Regions from separate parts of the Aeromonas oralensis genome, predicted to be linked through region 1. Evidence: riboswitches for the same ligand, from Rfam matches in the RefSeq annotation. Region 1 holds a riboswitch; each other region holds the start of a gene.
The links. A riboswitch is a leader RNA that binds a small molecule or an ion and turns the genes downstream of it on or off. The one in region 1 is predicted to bind cyclic di-GMP.
Positions count from the first base shown of each region.

Region 2: linked by a shared signal. The riboswitch ahead of lafK (lateral flagellar response regulator transcription factor LafK) and the one ahead of gbpA (N-acetylglucosamine-binding protein GbpA) in region 1 are both predicted to bind cyclic di-GMP.
Region 3: linked by a shared signal. The riboswitch ahead of ACPDZI_RS17015 (glycosyl hydrolase family 18 protein) and the one ahead of gbpA (N-acetylglucosamine-binding protein GbpA) in region 1 are both predicted to bind cyclic di-GMP.

Region 1 covers NZ_CP187186.1:484,168-488,943, forward strand. The annotation lists gene cbl (HTH-type transcriptional regulator Cbl) at 1-71, shown strand, start outside; gene gbpA (N-acetylglucosamine-binding protein GbpA) at 144-1,568, opposite strand; cyclic di-GMP riboswitch class I at 1,630-1,715, opposite strand; gene ACPDZI_RS02410 (methyl-accepting chemotaxis protein) at 1,980-3,677, opposite strand; gene ACPDZI_RS02415 (M3 family metallopeptidase) at 3,973-4,776, shown strand, end outside.
Region 2 covers NZ_CP187186.1:4,179,694-4,184,469, forward strand. The annotation lists gene fliFL (lateral flagellar M-ring protein FliFL) at 1-793, opposite strand, end outside; gene lfiE (lateral flagellar hook-basal body complex protein LfiE) at 811-1,137, opposite strand; gene lafK (lateral flagellar response regulator transcription factor LafK) at 1,150-2,526, opposite strand; cyclic di-GMP riboswitch class I at 2,665-2,752, opposite strand; partial or broken gene lfhA (lateral flagellar biosynthesis protein LfhA) at 2,949-4,776, opposite strand, start outside.
Region 3 covers NZ_CP187186.1:3,676,129-3,680,904, forward strand. The annotation lists gene ACPDZI_RS17015 (glycosyl hydrolase family 18 protein) at 1-1,659, opposite strand, end outside; cyclic di-GMP riboswitch class I at 1,808-1,893, opposite strand; gene ACPDZI_RS17020 (ExeM/NucH family extracellular endonuclease) at 2,190-4,334, shown strand; tRNA gene ACPDZI_RS17025 (tRNA-Ala) at 4,471-4,546, opposite strand; tRNA gene ACPDZI_RS17030 (tRNA-Ala) at 4,581-4,656, opposite strand; tRNA gene ACPDZI_RS17035 (tRNA-Ala) at 4,705-4,776, opposite strand, start outside.

The DNA of each region.
Region 1 (4,776 bases):
CTGAGCTGGCGCTGGCGGACATTCAGGCCCGCGCCATGGGCAGCGAGGCGGCCATCGATTTCCAGATCTGAGGTGGTGCACCAGAAAAAACGGGGAGCCTGTGGCTCCCCGTTTTGTTGATGGTGTGATGCTGTGCCTGCGGCTCAGTTCACCGGGATCCAGGCATCCTGCCAATTGGTGCCGACCCCGGGTTCATACTGGGTGGCACTGGCCGACCACTGGCTGCACCAGCCGCGATAGGGGAAGGGCTTGCACTGGTAGACCTTGCCGTTCTTGGGCTGCAGCACCTTGGTGCCGTCGGTGTAGGACTTGAGCCCGTCCGGGAAGGTGAACTGGTAGTCACCGCCGGCGGCCGGATCCTTGAGCATCAGATCCAGAGTCTGCTGCACCGCATCGCCACCGGCCTTGGGTTTGCCCTCGATCACCAGCTGGTGGTGACCGGCGCTGAGCCCGGTCAGCGGCATGGTGAAGCTGTGAGTGCTGTCCTTGATGTCGGCGCTGGTCTGCCCCTTGGCGGCCCCACCGTGATCATACAGGGTGTTGGTGACGGTCAGATCGCCCTCGGCGGCCACGGTAAAGTTGAGGGTGAGTTTGCCCTCGTCGAGCAGGTAGTCGCTCTCCAGGCCGCTCACGCTGACGCCGTTGCTCACCGGCGGCTGCTGTTGCTCGAGCTGGATCTCGACCCGCTCCAGTGCGCTGCCCGCCTTGAAGTAGACCGGGTTCTGGCCGTAGACGGGGTTGAACTGGCCTTCGCCGCTCTGCTGGCCGGCCCGGATCAGACTCTGCTCTGCATTGATCTTGCTCGCCAGAGCGTGGGTCCAGTTGTTCTTCTGGCCCTGCTCCGGGCTGGCGATGGTCAGCTCGGTCTGCAGATCGGGGCGTACGCCATTGGCATCGAACACCAGGGTTCTGGCCTTGTCGCCGACCGCCAGCTCGGTGGAAGGGTAGATGGTGCCGCCCTGGCTCCAGGCCAGCGGTGGCTGGGTGCCGCCCTTGAAGTTGGCGTCGATCACGTTATAGAAGCTGTTGCTGGTGTCCCCCACTTCCCACACCCCCAGGATCACCTGATAGCCGGTGCGCTGGGGCAGGTTGCACTGGTGGGTGACCTGCTTGGGCGGCTGGGTCATGTTGCCGTCCACTACGCAGAAAGGGGTGAGCTCGAAGGCGGCGCGGGTCAGCGGCTGGTTCGGATTCCAGTCCTGCTTGGTGAGGTAGTAGCGCCAGTTGCGGGTGACGTGGTTGGCGGTGAAGGTCCAGCTGATGGAGAAGGGGCCGGCCTGTACCTCGCGGCGGGTCCAGCGGTCGCTGGTCTGGGCGTTCAGCTCGCCCCAGCTGGCGCTGCCAGCCGAGGCGATCTGGCCGTCGGCAGGCCCACCATTCGGGAAGCCCGAGGGGCCTTCCACGCTCTGGGGCTCCCATTGCACCGCGCCGCACTGGCTGTTGCCGCCGGTCTTGCACAGGTAGTTGCGCGATTCCGGCTGGCTGATATAGCCGTGGGCGAACACGCTGCCACTGACCAGCAAGGCCAGCGTTGCAGCGACGTGATTGAGTTGGATTTTTGCTGCCATACATTCCTCTGTTCGACAGATGTGGGCAGTCAACTTGGCAGGGGTTTCCCCCGAAACACTCTGTTGCAGCCCCGCTATCTTTGACGAGATGTCTTTAGACCGGAGGCTTTGCGTCCTGGCCTTTCGACCAGTTTGCCAAATGACTATTGAAGGGTCATGGTGTCGCGCTTGGCGACAACCCATCATGACTATTTTTGATTAAATAATTAAGTGTAAATCTTTACAGCTTGACCTCATCGGAGTAGAGCAAACACTTAACTATTTGTTTTTAAATGGATGATAACTGAGCGTTGCCATATTAATGTCGTCGAACAGGCCGACAAGATGCAAAAAATCGGCATTTTTCATCAATGAAGAACGCCCCCGTCAGCCGGGCTGACGGGGGCGTGTGTTGCGACAGGGCAGGACGGATCAGTGGCGAGCGCGAGGGCGTTCGGCCGGGCTCACCTGCCGATGCAGAGGGGCGAGCCGCTGCTCAAGCTGCTGGTCGATGGCGCTGCCGAGTTTGAATACCGCCAGCCGCTCGTCCAGGCTGCGCGAAAGTCCGGCCAGCAGCTCGCTCTCCTGGGCCAGCTGGGAGGCAGACTGGGACATCTCCAGCGCCGAGTCGTTGATGCCGCTGACATTGCGGTTCATGTCCTCCGCCACCATGCTCTGCTGCTCCGCCGCGGTCGCTATCTGGGTCGCCATGTCGCTGACGTGCTGGATATGGTTGACGATGAGGGAGAGATCCTGGCCTGCCTTCTCCGACTGGCTGACACTGCTCTCCGCCAGCTTGCGGCTGGCGTCCATGGCGCTGGCGGCGGTCACCGCCCGCTGTTGCAGCTGGGCGATGGTGCTCTGGATCTCCTCTGTGGACTGGCGGGTGCGGCTGGCCAGCTGGCGCACCTCGTCGGCCACCACGGCAAAACCGCGGCCCTGCTCGCCGGCACGGGCCGCCTCGATGGCGGCGTTGAGGGCCAGCAGGTTGGTCTGCTCCGAGATGGCGCTGATGACCGCCGTCACCTCGCTTATCTGCATCACCCCCTCCTTGAGCTGGTTGACCTGCAGGGTAGCCTGCTCCACCTCGGTGGCCAGCGCCTGGATGCCGTGCACGCTGGCGTGCACGTCACGGTTGCCAAGGCCGGCTTCGCTGGTGGCGTCCTGGGTGTCGCGGGCGGTGTTCTCGGCGTGCCCTGCCACGTCTGCGATGGTGGCGCTCATCTCGTTCATGGCGGTGGCGAGCTGGGCCAGCTGATCTCGCTGGCTGTTGACCGCCTGGTTGGTCTGCTCGGCGGAGGCGGCGATGCGCAGGGCTGCATCCGCCACGTTGCGGGCCCCCTGGCTCGCCTCCAGCAGAGCACGGCGAATGGCGTTGAGCCCCTGATTAGTGCAGCTGGCGACGGCGCCCAGCTCATCCTTGCCGTGCACCGGGATGCTCACCACCAGATCGCCGGCGGCCACCTGTTGCATGGCCCGGTTGATCTCGGCCAGCGGATTGACGATGGAGCGGCTGATGGCAAAGCCCAGCAGCCCCATCAGCAGGGTAACCAGCAAGGTAGCGCCCCCCATCAGCTGATACTGGGACCAGATGGTGGCCTGGATGTCCTGCAGCAACACACCGGAGCCGAGGATCCAGCCCCAGGGCTGATAACCGGCCACCAGCGACATCTTCTGGGCCGCCTCGCCGGAGGGGGAGATCCACTTGTATTCCAGCCGGCCGCTGTGGCCCCCTTTGCCGAGATCCACCATCTGCTGCCAGTGGACGCCGGCGGTGGCGGTGCCGCTCTCGCCCATCTGCTGGCCGACCAGCTCGGGCCTGACGGGGTGCACCACCATCCGGCGGTTCTCGTCCAGCACGAACAGGTAGTTGTCGCCGTCAAAGCGCATGCTGTTGAGCATGGCCTTGGCTTCGGCCTGGGCCTGAGGGGCCGGCAGGGTGGCAGCCAGCGTCTGGATCCGGCTCATGGCCAGGTCCAGCACGGCCTGCAGCCTGGCTTCCCGTTCACTCATCAGGTTGCGATGCAGGGCACTGGCCGAGATGAGCAGCAGTGCGATGAAACCGATCAGCGCCAGTGAGAGCAACAGCATCAGTTTGCGGCTCACGGCAATATCACCGAGCTTGAACATAGTCTCTTCCTTAACTTTCCCGTGCGGGTCTGGTGGTGGCCAGTCCGTCGGCTGGCCCTGATTATTTTGTTATTAACATTTAATTAACTTTCAATGGCTTGGGGCTATAAAACGCCAATTGAGCAGTTTGACAATCAGTATAGCCAGCAGACAGAAACCCTCGCTTTTGATAGCGTGATGGCGCGCATCCCGGCGCACTATTTGTCTGCTCAATTTGCAGAAAATGTGAATGAGTTGGCATTTCACCAAAAAGGAGTGGGCGCCCTCGCGGCCGCCCCATAACAAGAGGGAAGTTATGAGTTCCATTGCCAGGAATTATCTCAACCAGCTCAACGCCGACTACCTGCAGGTACACAAGCGCAAGGAGGATCTGTTCTGGTCCACCTACATGGGCACCAGCGACGATCAGGCCGGCTTCACCGCTGCCGAGCAGGCCTACAAGGCGTTCTGCGCCGATCCGGCGCGCCTGCCGGTACTGCGGCAGATGCAGGCCCAGGCCGAGGAGACCGAGCTCAAGCGCGGTCTGGGGGGCTGGATCGCCTTCTTCGAGTGCAACGTCATCGAAGATCCTCAGGCCGCCGCCCTGATGGACGAACTGGTGGCCGCCGAGGCGGCGCTGTTTGCCCGCCGCCGGGAGCTTAAGCTGACCTTGCTGGACGAGCAGGGCCGGCAGGTGGCCGGCAGCCTGCCCGCCGCCAGCACGGCGCTGGCCGCCAGTAGCGACGAGGCGGTGCGCCAAAGTGCGCTCGCCATGTTCCACACCCTGGAGCAGTGGGTGGTCGACAACGGCTATCTGGCCATCGTCGCGCTGCGCAACCGCTTCGCCCGCGCCATGGGTTATCGCGACTACTTCGACTACAAGGTGCACAAGAACGAGCAGATGAGCCCGGCGCAGCTGTTCGCCATTCTCGACGACTTCATCGCCGGTACCGAGCAGCGGCTGCACCAGAGCCTGGCCGAGCTGAAAGCGGCCAAGGGGGAGGCGGCCCTGCTGCCCCACAACCTGCGCTACAGCGTGAGTGGCGACGTGACCCGCCAGCTCGACCCTTACGTGCCCTTCTCCCGGGCGCTGCAGGATTGGGTCGAGAGCTTTCGCCGG
Region 2 (4,776 bases), 1.1 Mb from region 1:
GCATGTCGTTGGCGCGCTGACGGATGTACTGCTCCAGCTTGCGTACATACTCCATCTGCTGCACGCTCTGCTTGCCAAAGCCAGCCTTGTCTCCCAGTTCGGCGCTCAGCAGCTGACCAGCTTGATCCACTATGGTCACCGCCCCCGGCTTCATGCCGGAGATGCTGCCAGCGACCAGGTTGGCGATCGCTTCAACCTGTCCAGGCTCCATGGCCTGACCAGGCTGCAGGTCCAGCATGACGGACGCACTGGGCTTCTCTTCATCCCGGCCGACGAACAGTGTCCGCTTGGGGATCGCCAGATGCACGCGGGCACTGCGCACCGCATCCAGAGAAATGATGGTTCTCGCCAGCTCCCCTTCCAGCGCATGCCGGTAACGGGCTCCCTCCATGAACTCGCTGGTCCCGAGGCCGGTCACATTGTCCAGTCCTTCCAGACCAGCGGGCATGGCGGCCCTTACCCCTCTGGCCGCCAGCGCCATGCGCACATGGGCCAGCTGATTTTCTGGCACCAGGATCTGACCGGAGCTCTTCTCCAGCCTGAATGGCACCTGCTCTTTTTCCAACATCTCCATGATGTTGGCCGTGTCATACAACTCCTGCTTGCCGTAAAGAGGGACGTAGTTCTTGCTGGAGGTCCACAGGATCACCACGATGGTGCCCGCCACGATGGCGGCGAGCAGCGCTATGGTCAGGATGGATTTGTTGTCACGGGACAGACTGCGCCAGTTGCGCAACCCCTCCTGGACGCGTGTTCTGAAGGAATCCGAAGCCCCTTGCGGGGACGTTACCAGTTCAGTCATCACTTACCTCAGAGTGGCATACGCATAATGTCGTCGAAACCGGTCATCAGCTTGTTTCGCACCTGCATGAGGGCGGAGAAACTGAGGCCCGCTTTCTGGCTGGCGACCATGGCACCAACCAGATCATCGCTCTGACCCGCATCCACGGCAGTCATCAGCCGTGAGGCGATATTTTGTTGTTCGTTGACCCGGCCAACCACATCGCGCATGGCGTCACCGAATGATACGTTCGAGACATCATTTGATTCGATAACAGGGGTTTGGCTGGCGACTCGCTGCATCTCCTGCATCTGCTGCAAGAGCGTCACCTGTGATGACATCATTTCAATCTTCACTCGGTTTATCCCTTAGTTTTGAAGCTGCTGCTCAATATCTATGCCCTGCTCACGCATGGCCGCCAGCTTGTATCTCAGTGCCCGGGTCGTCATCCCAAGGGCTTCAGCCGTGCGGGTCCGATGGCCGCGAAAGCGGCGCAAGGTCTCTAGTACAAATTGAAATTCTGCGTAGCGGCGAGTCTCACTCAGCCCTTCCGGGGCGGAAAGCACTTCCGGCAACGCATCGTCGGATTCAATGGTGTAACTGGGCAGCATCAAATCGACGGCCTGAATATGCAATCCGCGAGCCATGATTAATGAACGTTGTATGACATTGTCCAACTCCCTGACATTGCCGGGCCAGCCGTATGTCAGCAGTTGCTTGCGCGCATTTTCACTGAGGCGATAGCCCTGCTGCGGGGCATGCCGTTCAATGAAGTATTCCGCCAGCGGCAATATGTCGTCGGGGCGCTCGCGCAATGCAGGCCAGCTCATGGGCAACACATCAAGGCGGTAAAACAGATCTTCCCGAAACTGACCTGCCGTGACGAGGGTACGTAGATCCTTGTTGCTGGCAGCGATGATCCGGACATCCAGCGAAATGGTTTGGTGGCTGCCGAGCCGTTCAACTTCTTTCTCCTGCAAGACCCGCAGCAATTTTGCCTGCAGCGTCAACGGCAGTTCGGAGATTTCGTCGAGCAACAGCGTGCCTCCCTGGGCCTGCTCGAATTTCCCGGCTTGGGCTCCCGTTGCACCGGTAAACGCGCCCTTATTGTGACCAAACAAAATGGACTCGAGCATGGATTCGGGGATAGCTGCGCAGTTGATGGCAACGAATGGTCGACCGGACCGGCTGGACATATCGTGGATATAACGGGCCAATCGCTCCTTGCCGGTACCGGACTCACCACCAATCAGAATGGTGGCAGGGGTCTTGGCCGCGCGGCGGGCCAGTTGCAGTACCTGCAGGCTCATGGCGGAGACAGCGATCAGATTGGGAATGGATTGACGCAAACGCAGCGCCCCCTTCACCGCATCAACCATCTGCTGGCCACTGAAGGGTTTGATGATGTAGTCGATGGCCCCCGCCCGCATCGCTTCCGCCGCAAGATAGGCTTGATGTTCGTTGACCAACACCAGGCAATCAGTACCACTGAAATCATGTACCAATTGCGGACCGGCTTCGGTCATGGCATCCATATCGAGCAGGATCAGATTAACTGAATTATCAGCGAGAATTAATTTTGATTTGCTGATGGAATCAACACAGGAAATGTTATAGCCATGGGCCAACAATATTCCTGCAATATCGTTTCCATTTGATAACGAAGAGCCAATCAATAACAAATGGGGAGCACTCTCAATAGCGATTGGCCTTGAGTTTTTTTTAGTAGATAAATCCGAAAGCATAGGAACCCGAACCCGTGATTGTGGACAAACCAATCAACAGAACTGATGTGTCAAAAATAAAAGCGCACCATCCCCAAAAGGCGCCAAAAAAGACGTCATCTATTGGGTGAGAAGTGATATCAAGGCGGTGACAATGGCCTTGGTAACCCCGCTATCATTAGCATTCCTGCTATTAGACCGGAGGCTTTGCGTCCTGACTTTTCAGTTCAGTTTGCCTTTATCATGCGACTGTCCGTATTGGGACAAGGCAGCACCACCTATTCGGTGGGAGCTGCATGGCACATGTGAATTGTTATATTTGTTATTTATTTTTAACATCAAGTGCGTCAAAAACAGTCACATCATAACGGCTTCCAATGACAATTCAAGTAGATATGCGGAATATCATCTTCCCGTCAGTTCATTAACATGGCAGTTCCGCTTCAGCCCAAGGTACCAATAACTTCCACCCGTAAATCCTCCGGAATTTCATTATAAGAGAGCACTTTGAGGCCTTTTGAAAATGAACGGGCATAACGTGCCATCAGGGGGCGAAGTTGAGGCATGACCACCAGCACGGGAGCATGTCCCTGCTGTTGCAATTGCTCCTTCACCAGCGGCATGTTTTGCTGCAATTGCGCCAGCAACTGGGGATCAACCGGAAAACTGTCCAGCTGGATCTTGCCTTGCTGCTGGGACTGGTTCATGGCCGCCAGCAAGGTTTGCTCCAGCCGATCATCCAGCGTAAAGGTGGCCAGTACATCCCGGTTGCCGATGGCCTGTCTGACAATCTGGCGCTTGAGCGCACAACGCACATCGGAGGCCAGCAGAACCGGATCCTTGGTTAACTCACTCGCATCCAGCAAGGTAGTGGCAATGGTGCGGATATCGGTCAGGCTGATCTGCTCCTTGAGCAGTTGACGAAAAACTCGCAATTGCTGCATTTGGGTCAGCGCCAGATTCAGTTCTTCCGCCAGACGGGGAGACTGGGTAGCCAGGTGCTGGCCGAGCTTGCCGACCTCGTCATGACCGAACAACCCATCCAATTGCTCCCTGAGCAGCTTGCTTGCATGAGTGGCGATGACTGTCGCAGAATCGACCACCGAATAGCCCAGGTTCAGCGCCTTGGCCTTGTTCTCAGGCGAGATCCAGACTGCACTCATGCCATAGGCCGGATCCTGGGTCAGCTCACCGTCCAGCGCACCATAGGTTTCACCACTGCTGATCGCCATCAGTCGCTGGCAATCCACGTTACCGGTCGCCAGCCCTACACCTGACAGCTTGATCCGGTATTGATCCGGCTGCAGTTGCAGGTTGTCACGTACCCGGATTTCGGGCAGCAGAAAACCATACTGCTCTGACAAGGTTTTACGAATGCCCCGCACCCGAGCCAGCAATTCTGCCCCCTTGTCGGCCTCAGCCAGTGGTACCAGTCGATAACCCAGTTCAATGGCAACCGCATCCACCGGCAGCAAATCCTGCCACTCCAGCCCCTGCGGTTCCGGCTGAACCAGCTGACGAGTCAATTCTTGCGCGGCATCCAGATCCGGTTCATTGGCCCGACGCTTGCTCACGCTCCAGCCAGCCCAGGCCAGTACGGCCGCGAAGCTGAGGAATGCCAGCATGGGCATACCGGGTACCAGACCCAGGATCAGCATGATGGCAGCCGCAGTGTAGATTACCCGGGGCGATGCCAGGATCTGCTGACCCACCTGATCAGACATCTCTCCTTCATCACTGACCCGGGTCACTATGATGGCCGCCGCAGTGGACATCAGCAGGGAGGGGATCTGGGCAACCAGACCATCACCGATAGTGAGCAGTGCATAGCTCTGGAACGCCTCAGCAACTGGCAGAGAGTGCTGGAAGATACCGATGGCCAAACCGCCAACCAGGTTGATGATGAGTACCAGCAGACCGGCAATGGCATCACCACGCACGAATTTGGACGCTCCATCCATCGCACCGTAGAAATCCGCTTCCCTCGCGATCTCATCACGCCTTGCTCGCGCCTGATACTGATCCATGGTCCCAGCATTGAGATCGGCATCGATCGCCATCTGTTTACCCGGCATGGCATCCAGGGTGAAACGGGCGGATACTTCGGAGATCCGCTCTCCCCCTTGGTGATCACCACGAAGTTGATGATCATCAGGATCACGAAGACCACCAGACCGACGACATAGTTGCCGCCAATCACCACCTCACCAAAGGCTTGAATGACCTTGCCTGCGGCCTCATGCCCTTCATGACCATGCAGCAACACCACCC
Region 3 (4,776 bases), 1.6 Mb from region 1:
GACGCCCCAGTGGGCAAGTTCGGCATCAGCCTTGTTGTCAAACAGGGCCGCGTTGTGACCGACGAAGTTGTTCCAGGCGCCGTGGAAGTCGTAGGTCATCAGGTTGACGTAGTCGAGGTACTGGGTGACCTGGAAGTTCTCCATGCCGCGCAGCAGGTAGGCCGAGGCCGGCGAGGCGATGGTCAGCATGTACTTGCGACCATCCTCGCTGCCGGCGCTGTCGAGCTTGTTGCGCAGGGTCTGCATCAGCACCTTGTAGTTGGCAAACAGCTTGCCGCGGCACTGGTTGGATAGCGGGAAGTCATTGGGGTTGCCCGCATCCTTCATGGAGGTGGGGTATTCGTAGTCGACGTCGACCCCGTCAAAGCCGTACTGACGGATGAAGCTCACCGCCGAGTTGGCAAAGGCGTTGATGCCGTCATTGTTGACCGAGCAGTCACCCTTGGTGGTAGCGGTATAGAAGCCGCGGGTATCGGCCCAGCCCCCCACCGAGATCAGGGTCTTCACGTCCGGATACTGCTTCTTGTACTTCGACAGCAGGTTGAAGTGGCCCTTGTAGGCAAACTCCGGATCCATCTCGGCACCCGGCACGCCGTCCCAGGTCATCTTGGTCGCCGAGTCGTCCACCTTGATGGTGTGGCTCTGCTCGTCCACCGCCGCGAAAGCGTAGTTGATGTGGGTGATCTTGTCCCAGGGGATGTCGCTCACCAGATAGGAGGGCAAGCCGTTCTTGCCGGTACGCCAGGAGGTGAAATAACCGATGACCCGACGGGCGTGATCATCCCCCATGCACTCGTAACCGTCCGGGCGGTAGATCTGGCGAATGTCGCAGGAGAGGTTGCCACCGGTGGGCGGCAGGGCTGCCTCTTCCACCTGTACGTCGACCTGGCTCGATTCGCCGCTCAGGTTCTCCTTGTCGGTCGCCACCAGCTTGAGGCCGGCCAGCCCCTTGCTCTGGGGCGTCCAGTTCACCTGCCAGGGGGCACTGGTGTCTTCACCCACCTTCTTGCCATCGACGAACAGCTCGACCCTGGCGACGTCGTTGTTGGCATCGGTGACGTTGCCGCTCACCGCCACGCTGCGACCCAGGGTCACCTTGGCGCCGCTGGCCGGGCTGCTGATGCTCACCTTGGGCGCCTCCGGCGCCACCACGGCGGCGACGTTGAAGCTCGAATCCGCCTCGCTCAGCACCTTGCCATCTTTATCCAATGCCCGTGCCTTGAGGGCATGGGCGCCGACACCGGCGGCACTCCAGCTGCCGTTCCAGGGCGAGGCGCTCGCCGTGGCGACCAGCTTGCCGTCGATGAGGTATTCCACCCGAACCAGCGCCGTCACCGGGCCGCTCAGGGTCACCACCAGCGCGACGCTGGCCCCCTCGTTGAAACTGGCGCCGGCAGCTGGCGAGCTGACGGCTACGCCGAGTGCCGGGGGCGGCACGTCCCCGCCATACAGCTTCCAGGCATCGGCCCAGACCACCCCCACTCCGGGAGCGTAGTGATAGGGCGAGGCCCCGCACCAGCCGGAGTAGGGAAATTCTTTGCACTCATAGAGATTGCCGACGTTGCTGACGATGTCGCCGGCCTTGTAGGCAGTACCGGCCTGATAGGCGGGATAGGCAGCCTGTGCCCAGGCGGGCATGGCAGCCAAAGCCACCAGCATGGCAAGCCTGCTGGGCCTTAGGGTCTGTTGCATATTGTTATCTTCCTTGTTTTGTCTTGGCATTGGTCACCAAGGCAAAGAACAAGCGCAACCTGTGTGATGGGCGCAGACAACTGGCAATGGACCTGCCACAAACGTCACCCTCACCCTGGGAAGCCCCGCTATCTGGATCGCGCGATCTGAAGACCGGAGGCATTGCGTCCCGGCATCTCGACCGGTTTGCCCTTTACCTGGGTTCCGTGAGGAACAAGCCGAGTATAGGAATCAACCAGCCGAGTCTCAATCTTCATTCTCGAGGAAAAATATGTGGATGCCAGCCAGATCACATTTTCACTGATGTGACAAAATAACTCTTTTGTCATTAATTTCATACTGTTAGCCAAGTCAAAAAAACCGGCATTGCCCTCATTTGTATCCCCGTAATGTGCGTTGGCTCACTGGTATGACATGCCAGAAATGTGACAATGCGCGCCCTTGGCCGATGTGCCAAGGCTATGGAAACACTGGCAAAAAATAAAAAAGGAACAGTTATGAAAGGAACACGTACCCTGCTGTCGCTGGCCGTGGGGCTTGCGCTCGCCTCCCCGTCCGTCTATGCCGCCGGCTTCAGCTGCCCGGCCGACAGCGCCCTCACCCCGATCCCGGTCATTCAGGGCAGCGGCGACAAGAGCCCGCTCATTCCCGCCGACAAGTTCGAAAGCCCCCAGAGTGTCATGGTCAAGGCAGTGGTCTCTGGCCTCGGCGAGAGCCTCAACAAGGGGTTCTACCTGCTGGATGTGCAGGGCGACGGCAACCCCCAGACCTCGGACGGCATCTTCGTCTTCCTGAACGACAAGAACTTCGCCAGCAAGTACCCGGACATCAAGCCGGGTGCCGAAGTCTGCCTGGAGGCCAAGGTCGAAGAGTATTACAACCACACCCAGCTCAAGCCGGTGTTTGACAGCGGCACCCCGCGCCTGCAGGTCGTCGCCCAGGGCTCGGTCCCGGCCGCCATCCCGCTGCGGGTGCTGGAAAACGAAACCCTGGCCCGGGCGCTGGAGCGCCACGAAGGGATGCGGGTACGGCTCGACGCCGACAGCGCGCTCAAAATCAGCCGCAACTTCAGCTATGACTACGCCGCCCGGCGCAACAACCTGGTGCTCTCCCACCAGGCGCCGCTGATGAAACCGACCCAGCTGCACGACGCCGACAGCAAGGCCGCCAAGGCACTGGCCAAGGCCAACGCCGGCAACCGGGTGTTCCTCGAATCGGACTTCAAGGCCGCCGACGGCAAACTACCCTGGCTGCCGGCCTGGGAGCCGGAGCAGGGTTACCTGCGCATCGGCGACGCCCCGGTCAATCTGGACGCCATGGTGGGCTACAGCTACAACGAGTACCGGCTGATCGTGCCGCAGGATCAGGTGATCACCGCCGGCGATCTGCTGCGCACCAGCGACAACGACCGCCAGAGCGCCCCGGCCCGTGCCGACGGCACCGATCTGCGCGTCGGCAGCTTCAACGTGCTCAACTACTTCACCAGCCACTCCAGCGTGGGCGGTGCCCTCAACGTGCTGTGCAAGGATCAGGCGGATGCAGACAGCGCCAAGGGCTGCAACCGGGGCGCCAAGAATCTGGAAGATTTCCAGAAGCAGCGCACCAAGATCGTCAACGCCATCACCGAGATGGATGCCGACCTGCTCGGCCTGATGGAGATGGAGAACAACGGCTTTGACAGCCACTCCGCCATCAGCGACCTGGTACAGGCCCTCAACGCCCAGCAGAAAGAGGCGGGCAAGCAGTACGCCTTCGTCACCCTGCCCAAGGCGCTGCTGCAGGGCGAGCACTACTTCGGTGGCGACGCCATCATGGTGGCCATGATCTACCGGCCGGCCAAGCTGGCACCGCAAGGGGACGCCAACGTCATCACCCTGCCGGTGCAGAAATACCTGGATGCCAAAGGGGTCGAGAAACAGGCCTCCCAGCGTGACTCCCTGGTGCAGACCTTCACCGTCGAGGGCAGCAAGGATCCGCTGACCCTGGTGGTCAACCATCTGAAGTCCAAGGGTTCAGGCTGCCTGGAAAACCTGGACGGCAAGGAGCCGGCCGATCTGCAGGGCAAGTGCACCGAGTTCCGGGTCAGCGCCGCCAAGGTGCTGGGCGAGGCGGTGAGCAAGCTGCCCGGCCAGGTGCTGCTGGTGGGCGACTTCAACTCCTACGCCCGGGAAGATGCGATCCGGGTGCTGACCGACTATGTGCCGACCGACGGCCAGCGCAAGATAGTCTCCGCCTCCCAGACCTTCCTCGGTGACCAGGTCTTTGAGCAGACCGGCAGCGAAGTGGCCAAGAGCTACGGCCTGGTGGACATGAACGTCAAGTTCAACAAGGAGAAGGCCATCTCCTACAGCTACGAGGCCGAGCTCGGCACCCTGGACTATGCCCTCGCCAACCCGGCGCTGGCCGGCAAGGTGATCGCCGTGGCCGACTGGCACATCAACTCGTTCGAGAGCAACCTGTTCGAATACGGCCGGGACTTCTCCGGCGACATGATCAAGTCGGACAACCCGTTCAGCGCCTCCGACCACGATCCCATCATCGTCGACCTCAAGCTGCAAGAGGAGAGCAACGGCGGTGGCGGAGCCATGGGCGCCCTGCTGCTGGCGCTGCTGCCGCTGGCCTGGCGTCGTCGCCACGGCTGATGAGCCATCGCCATCAAACCAAAAGCCCGCAGCGATGCGGGCTTTTTTATGGGCCGGCCGGCACGCCCGGTGAACGGAGCGCAAAACAAAAAGGCCACCGCAGTGCGGTGGCCTTTTCTACTTTCGTTACGAAAGATGGTGGAGCTACGCGGGATCGAACCGCGGACCTCTTGCATGCCATGCAAGCGCTCTCCCAGCTGAGCTATAACCCCGATGTGTGTGAGTGACGCTGAGTCACTCTGAATTTGGTGGAGCTACGCGGGATCGAACCGCGGACCTCTTGCATGCCATGCAAGCGCTCTCCCAGCTGAGCTATAACCCCAAATTCGGCACTGAATGAATGGTTCTGGCGGCCATTCATCCTAAATAATGGTGGAGCTACGCGGGATCGAACCGCGGACCTCTTGCATGCCATGCAAGCGCTCTCCCAGCTGAGCTATAA